DNA from 2 places in the Solibacillus sp. FSL K6-4121 genome. Region 1 is predicted to be linked to the other one. Evidence: a T-box and tRNA genes for the amino acid it is inferred to sense, from the RefSeq annotation. Region 1 holds a T-box; the other holds one or more tRNA genes.

Region 1 (3,905 bases):
GACCGGTAAAGGTTCTTCTAATTTTAATGACGCAGTTTGTTCAAGCTCCACTAGTTGATTGCCTTCTACAAACGGTTCATACTGATAAATATTAACCTCAGCATCAACAGTAGGCACTCTGCTATCCAACCACTTATATATCGGTTGAATACATGTAATAGCTATAATAATCCCAGCTAGTCCCCAAAATACTTTCACACGCTTCTTCTTTTGATAAAATACATCAAAAATTTGAAGCACAAAACCTATATATAAAATTGAAGCTATTGCAATTATTAGCGGTATGTAATGAATGTTGCCCGCCAGTAGAAACGTGAAAACAATAACAAACGTGAAAAAGCTTGCTCCCAGCAATACAAAAATGGCCATTCCAATTTGTCCCCAATAAGATTTTTTCTCCATATCATCTCTCCCTTCTCATTATTACGTTCTTTCTAATTCCTAATATTCCTTTAAAAAACGCCTTGGAAAACTTTATTTCCAAGGCGTGTTAAAATCATTTAGTTATACAAATTTCACCATGTGATATTTTTTCTTTCCTCGACGGATAATCGCGAATGCATCTTCTAATCGGTCTTTTCCATCAATCACATATTCCAACTCTGTAACCTTTTCTCCGTTTACGCTGATCGCACCGTTTGTTACATCTTCACGTGCTTGGCGTTTTGACGATGAAATGCCGGCTTCTACAATTAACTCAACAATGTTTTTGTCTTCTTTTGCTACCTCTACAGATGGAACGCCAGCAAATGCTACTTTCATTTCATCTACTGATAGTGCTTTTAAATCCCCTGAGAATAACGCTTTTGTAATACGCTCCGCTGCTTCTAGACCAGCTTCACCGTGGATAAGGCGTGTCATCTCTTCAGCTAAAGCTTTTTGTGCTTTACGTAAATGCGGCTCTTCTTCCACACTTACTGCTAATGCTTCAATTTCATCACGTGTTAAGAAAGTAAAGATTTTAAGGTATTTGACAACGTCTGCATCTGCAGTGTTGATCCAGAACTGGTAGAACTCATATGGTGATGTTTTTTCAGCATCTAACCATACTGCGCCACCTGCTGTTTTACCGAATTTTGTACCATCTGCTTTTGTTACAAGAGGAATCGTAATACCGAATGCTTTTGCATTTTCATCGTGTGTTTTACGAATCATTTCCAATCCCGTCGTAATATTGCCCCACTGATCCGAGCCACCTACTTGAATACGAACATTATGGTGATCGTATAAATGATTGAAGTCGATTCCTTGAATTAATGTGTAAGCAAATTCAGTAAATGAAATACCTGAATCTAAGCGTGAAGCTACTGTGTCTTTATTTAAAATGTAGTTTACATTAATTAATTTCCCGTAATCACGTAAAAAATCAATTAATGACATTGGGCCAACCCAATCATTATTATTAACTAATACAGCACCGTTTGCTGCATCTGATGAGAAGTCGAATAAACGCTCCATTTGTTTTTTAAGACCTTGAACGTTTTTGTCGATTTGTTCCATCGTCTGTAGTTGGCGCTCTTCAGAACGTCCTGACGGATCCCCGACAGTACCTGTAGCTCCTCCAACTAATAAAATTGGTGTATGGCCGGCTTTTTGGAAACGGCGTAATGTAAGTAATGGTACGATATGACCGATATGCATCGAATCTGCTGTTGGATCGACTCCTACATATAATGAAACCTTCTCCTCGTTTAAAAGCTTTTCCATACCTTCAGCGTCCGTTTGTTGGTATAACAAACCGCGCCATTCTAAATCTTGCAGTAATTCATTCATTATTTTTCTCTCCTTTTACATGTGTTGTTATTCGCTATGTAAGGAAACAAAAAACGCCCCTACACGCCAATGCATGCAGGGACGTCAAATTTCTCATTTAACGCGGTACCACCCAGCTTGAAGAAAATTAAAACTTTTCTTCCACTTTAAGCGTCTATAACGTGACGATCCGTTCAAGCTCCAAGTACGTAATTCATAAATGCGCTTTCTCTGGCTTTCACCAACCGCCAGCTCTCTAATCAGGGAACACATTTATTACTGCAAACTCTTCTTTGCCTGAAATTTATATTTTCTATTCTACCTAGAAAATAGATGTTGTCAATAAATATATTCGTTTATATATCAAATATGCTATAATAAACAAGATTTTAGGAGGGCGATGTTGTGAAAGAATGGCTTGATAAATTTAATAAAAAAATCGAATCCCTTGTTTCTTCAAAACAGATGCGCTACGTACGAATTACCGGTGGCGTATTCTGGAATTTAACCTTATTAGCAGTAATTTTTGTTGCTACTACGCTGTTATTTGTTGGGGGTGTAGGTGCAGGTTACTTCGCATCATTAACAAAGGATGAACCTTTGCGATCAAAAGAAGAAATGCGCGAGCAAATATTCAGCTATGAAGAAACAAGTGAACTTTACTTTGCAAACGATATTTACATAGGAAAAATTCGAACTGATTTAGACCGACGTGAGACATCGCTTGCTAATATATCTCCAATAGTTATAAATGCGGTGCTTGCTACGGAAGATGAATATTTCCGCGAGCATGAAGGAATTGTACCAAAAGCAGTTTTACGTGGGTTACTGCAGGATGTATCGAACTCCTCTACACAAACTGGTGGCTCTACTTTAACACAGCAGTTAATAAAAAACCAAATACTTACAAATGAAGTTTCTTATGAGCGTAAAGCAAAAGAGATACTACTTGCTTTCCGTCTCGAGAAATTTATGAGCAAAGAAGAAATTTTGGAAGCATACCTTAACATTATTCCTTATGGTCGTAATTCTTCCGGTCGTAATATTGCCGGAATTGAAACCGCAGCCCAAGGTATCTTTGGTATTCCAGCTTCTAAGCTAAATTTACCGCAAGCAGCCTATATTGCCGGAATACCTCAAGCGCCTTTTAAATACACACCATTTACAAATAAGGGTGAACAAAAGAGTGCTGAAGGAATGAAACCGGGTATCGACCGTATGAAAACGGTATTATATCGTATGCAGGAAGTAGGCTATATTTCGGAAAAAGAATACAACGAAGCAATAGGCTATGATATTACAAAAGATTTGAAGGGTTATGAAGTACGCCCAGAGGACAAATATCCTTGGCTAACAGCAGAGCTTGAAATGCGAGCAAAAGAAATTTTCGCAAAAATACTTGCTGAAGAAGATGGAATTGACCCAGATCGTTTAAAAGAAGAAAAGAACTTAAACGAAAAATACTCTATTTTAGCAGACCGTACAATTCGTTCTGGAGGATATCGTATTTATTCGACAATCAATAAAGATATGTACGATGCTATGCGAAATGTAACAGAAGAATTCACATTATATGGTCAAACGTATAAGAAAAAAGAAAAAGATCCCGAAACAGGTGAAGAAATCGACGTTGATGTGCCTGTGCAAACAGGAAGTATTGTTATTGATAATAAAACAGGTCGTATTTTAAGTTTCGTTGGTGGACGTGACCACCAATTGGAACAGTTAAATCATGCTACACAAGCTTATCGATCAAATGGATCAACGATGAAACCATTACTTGCTTATGCACCGGCACTGGAATATGGTGTAATCGGGGCAGGTAGCCCGGTAGTGGATGTTAAATTTAAACGTGATTATGATAATTACGAACCTGTAAACTATATTCCAACACAGGAATTAGGTATTATTCCTGCCCGTCAAGCAGTTGCGTCTTCTCAAAACTTGGCCTTGTTACGTTTATACGATTCAATTTTAGATCGTCGTCCTGCAACGTATTTAGATAAAATGGGCTTCTCCAAGTTAACTGAAGGAGATTACGTCCACCTATCTACAGCCATTGGCGGTATCACGCATGGTGCAACAGTTGAGGAGAATACAAATGCTTATACTACATTTGCAAATGAAGGTAAATTCATTGATGCATATATGAT
Region 2 (3,905 bases), on a different contig from region 1:
TCAATATAATGATAGTGAAATAGAGATTAAAATTGATTTGGCAGGGTCTTTAATAAAAATAGAAGGGACTTATGAAAAGGAACAAATAGAAGGGACGTTTACACAAAATGGACAAACATTTTCGATTACTTTAAATCCATATACAGAGGCTTCTATAACATATGAAGAGCATACCGTTCCTGTTTTAGGAGGGGAATTAAAGGTAGCCCTACAAGTGCCAGAACAACCAACAGGGGAGCTTGTTATTATCCATGCTGGTTCAGGACCAACGAATAAAGATGGAAATACTATTGGCGGTGGATCTAATAACAGCCTTAAGATGATTGCGGAAAGTCTAGCCGAACAGGGAATTGCATCAATACGGTTTGATAAGCGGGGTATTGGTGAAAATACAGCACTAATTGCAAAAGAAGAGAACTTAACATTTGAAATGTATGTACAGGACGTAACGTCAATCGTTGATTATGCTAAAAAAGACAGCCGTTTTACGGAGGTTCATTTACTTGGTCATAGTGAAGGTGCATTAATTATGGCAATCGCTGCACAAAAAGGCAATGTAGACTCACTTATCTCCATTGCTGGGGCAGGTAGACCGGTCGATGAGATTTTGATGGAACAACTAGCAGCGAGTCTACCACCTAATTTGTTGTTGGAATCTGAAAAAGCATTGGAGCAGCTGAAAGCCGGTAATAAAGTCGGGAAAGTTTCGTCTGAACTTCAGTCCTTATTTAGACCCTCTGTTCAACCGTATATGATTTCTTGGTTAAAATATAACCCACAGCAGGAAATAATGGATGTGAAAGTTCCTATACTAATCATACAAGGAAAAATGGATATCCAAATTACAGAAGAAGATGCGGAAAGTCTAAAATCGGCAAATAGCAAAGCACAGCTTCATTATTTTGATCATATGAATCATGTCTTAAAAGACATACAAGGAAATCGTGAACAAAATATAGCGAGTTATTCAAATCCCACGATACCATTGGCGAATGGTTTAGTGGAGAAAATTGTTAAATTCGTAAAATAAACAAAGTCCAGGAAAGAGGAGTTTTCCTCTTTCTGCAATAAAAAAATAAAAGACAAATTATTTCAATAAAGTGCTTGTATAAATTAAAAACGTTGCTATAATAATAAATGTACAAGGGAAACATTGTACATGAGGTACATATATAGTAGCGTTCCGAAGTAGCTCAGTTGGTAGAGCATCCGGCTGTTAACCGGCAGGTCGCAGGTTCGAGTCCTGCCTTCGGAGCCATTTTTTTTTGCCTTTTTGTATTGTGGAAAAAAATAAAAACATTTTTTAAAAAAAGTTTTTAAAAAGGCTTGCATGATAGTGAAAATGATGATATTATAAATCTTGTCTTAAAGAGAACGTATCATTTACATAACGGCCCGTTGGTCAAGTGGTTAAGACACCGCCCTTTCACGGCGGTAACACGGGTTCGAATCCCGTACGGGTCACCATTTAAGGCTTCATAAAAAAATAAATTAGTAACACTTGTTATGTATGGAGGATTAGCTCAGCTGGGAGAGCACCTGCCTTACAAGCAGGGGGTCGGCGGTTCGAGCCCGTCATCCTCCACCATTCATTTTTTAACAGTGTTGCATCATTTGTCGGAGGGGTAGCGAAGTGGCTAAACGCGGCGGACTGTAAATCCGCTCCTTAGGGTTCGGCGGTTCGAATCCGTCCCCCTCCACCATCTTTAAAATGTTTGGGGTATAGCCAAGCGGTAAGGCAACGGATTTTGATTCCGTCATGCCCTGGTTCGAATCCAGGTTCCCCAGCCATTTTTTTATTTTTTTCTGAGCCATTAGCTCAGTTGGTAGAGCATCTGACTTTTAATCAGAGGGTCGAAGGTTCGAGTCCTTCATGGCTCACTTTTATTTTATAAATTTAGAAGTGCACTTAAACTTAAAAACTACAATCCTTTACTTATATTAATGAGTAAAGGATTTTTTGCATATTAAAGGGAAAACCGTTTGGGAAATCGAAATTTCAATAGAGAGTTTAGCTGAGCATAGAATAGCCGACCAAATATTAAGATTTCGTAAGGGGATGGGAAAATGAATAGAAAAATTTCAATTGTAGGGGTTCCGTGTGATTATGGTCAACAACGTCGTGGGGTGGATATGGGACCAAGTGCTATTCGATATGCAGGCTTGCAACAACGTTTAGTAAACCTAGGATTTGAAGTTGAAGATGAAGGCAATATTCAAGTAATTGAACGAAATGCAATTGACCAGAAAGACGAAAAGCTTCTAAATTTAGATGAAGTAATTAAAGTGAATACAGCACTTGCCGAGAAAGTATATGAAGTTGTAAAAAAGGATCATACACCTCTAGTACTAGGTGGTGACCATAGTATAGCAATAGGTACGTTAGCGGGACTTTCTATGAAGTATAAAAACTTGGGGGTAATATGGTTTGATGCCCATGCCGATTTGAATACGCCGGAGACAACACCGTCAGGGAATATTCACGGTATGCCTCTTGCTACAAGTATAGGGCTTGGGCATAAGCGATTGACTTCTATATTACATGGAGAACCAAAAATTAAAGCGGAAAATATAATTATAATTGGCGGGCGCTCAATTGATGAGGGAGAACGTGAATTAATAAAAACGCGTGGCATTAAAATTTATACGATGCATGAAATTGACCGGCTTGGAATGACACATGTAATGGAAGAAACGGTGAATTATTTTAAACAAAATCAAATAGATGGTATGCATTTATCTCTTGACCTTGATGCACTGGATCCTTTATACACACCCGGAGTTGGAACACCTGTGGCCGGGGGAATTACCTATAGGGAAAGTCATCTAGCAATGGAGATGATTCAGGAATCAGGATTGTTGACGTCTGCAGAGTTTGTGGAAGTGAATCCTATACTGGATGAACGTAATAAAACGGCTGATGTAGCAGTTGCGTTAATTGGTTCTTTGTTTGGTGAAACTTTAGTATGAATATTGTGAAAAAATGGGTATAGCATAATGAAATTTGTTATAATGGGAACACATATTTTTGCGGAAAAGACAAAATAATTTTTTTGAAAATGAAACCTTTTAAGAAACAATCCGTATATATAGAACAGCTGAAAAGGTGGAGAGGAAAGACAAATGGATGCGTTAGTAAATAAAAGAATAAAGCAAGTGCTTAAAGGTGATCAAAACGCATATGCCGACATTGTTAACCTCTACCAGCACAAGCTGTACCAAGTGTGTTTTCGAATGCTTGGAAATAAACAAGAAGCAGAAGATATTGCACAAGAGGCATTTATACGTGCCTATATTAATCTACATTCGTATGATCAAAATCGAAAATTTTCAACATGGCTTTATCGTATAGGTACGAATTTATGTATCGACCGTATTCGTAAAAAGAAGCCAGATTACTATTTAGATGCCGAAGTTGCTGGGACAGAAGGATTGGATATGTATTCACAGATTGCTGCGGATGAGCAATCACCTGAAGCAGCTATTGAACAAATGGAGCTTCAGGACAGAATTCAATTTGAAATCAGTCGCCTTCCTGACAAATATCGTTCGGTCATTGTTTTAAAATATATTGAGGAATTATCGCTCCAGGAAATCAGTGAAATTTTAGATATGCCGCTTGGTACAGTAAAAACCCGTATTCACCGTGGTCGTGAAGCGTTGAGAAAGCAGTTAAACAATTTGTAGGAGGAAGATACGCATGAAAACGTGTGCATCACAATTCGTGGATTATATGCACGAATATTTAGATGGTGATATTAGTCGTGAGCATGAACAATCATTGAAACAACATTTGCAGACATGCCCGGATTGCCAACAACATATGCATGAATTAAGTGACACGGTTGCGTTTATCAAGAGTGCAGCGCATATTACTGCCCCTCCAAGCTTTGAGGAACAAGTAA

What was found. A T-box is a leader RNA that pairs with one kind of tRNA and senses whether it is charged. The one in region 1 lies ahead of tyrS (tyrosine--tRNA ligase), so its partner is inferred to be a tRNA-Tyr.
Region 2: it encodes a tRNA-Tyr, which carries the amino acid that the T-box ahead of tyrS (tyrosine--tRNA ligase) is inferred to sense. The anticodon was not compared.

What each region holds. Positions count from the first base shown of each region.
Region 1 covers NZ_JBBOCS010000002.1:1,650,863-1,654,767, forward strand. The annotation lists gene MHH95_RS18005 (PstS family phosphate ABC transporter substrate-binding protein) at 1-402, opposite strand, end outside; gene tyrS (tyrosine--tRNA ligase) at 505-1,776, opposite strand; T-box leader at 1,848-2,055, opposite strand; gene MHH95_RS18015 (transglycosylase domain-containing protein) at 2,158-3,905, shown strand, end outside.
Region 2 covers NZ_JBBOCS010000001.1:691,417-695,321, reverse strand. The annotation lists gene MHH95_RS03550 (alpha/beta hydrolase) at 1-1,030, shown strand, start outside; tRNA gene MHH95_RS03545 (tRNA-Asn) at 1,183-1,258, shown strand; tRNA gene MHH95_RS03540 (tRNA-Glu) at 1,393-1,467, shown strand; tRNA gene MHH95_RS03535 (tRNA-Val) at 1,513-1,588, shown strand; tRNA gene MHH95_RS03530 (tRNA-Tyr) at 1,620-1,703, shown strand; tRNA gene MHH95_RS03525 (tRNA-Gln) at 1,717-1,791, shown strand; tRNA gene MHH95_RS03520 (tRNA-Lys) at 1,809-1,881, shown strand; gene rocF (arginase) at 2,068-2,970, shown strand; gene sigW (RNA polymerase sigma factor SigW) at 3,124-3,687, shown strand; gene MHH95_RS03505 (zf-HC2 domain-containing protein) at 3,701-3,905, shown strand, end outside.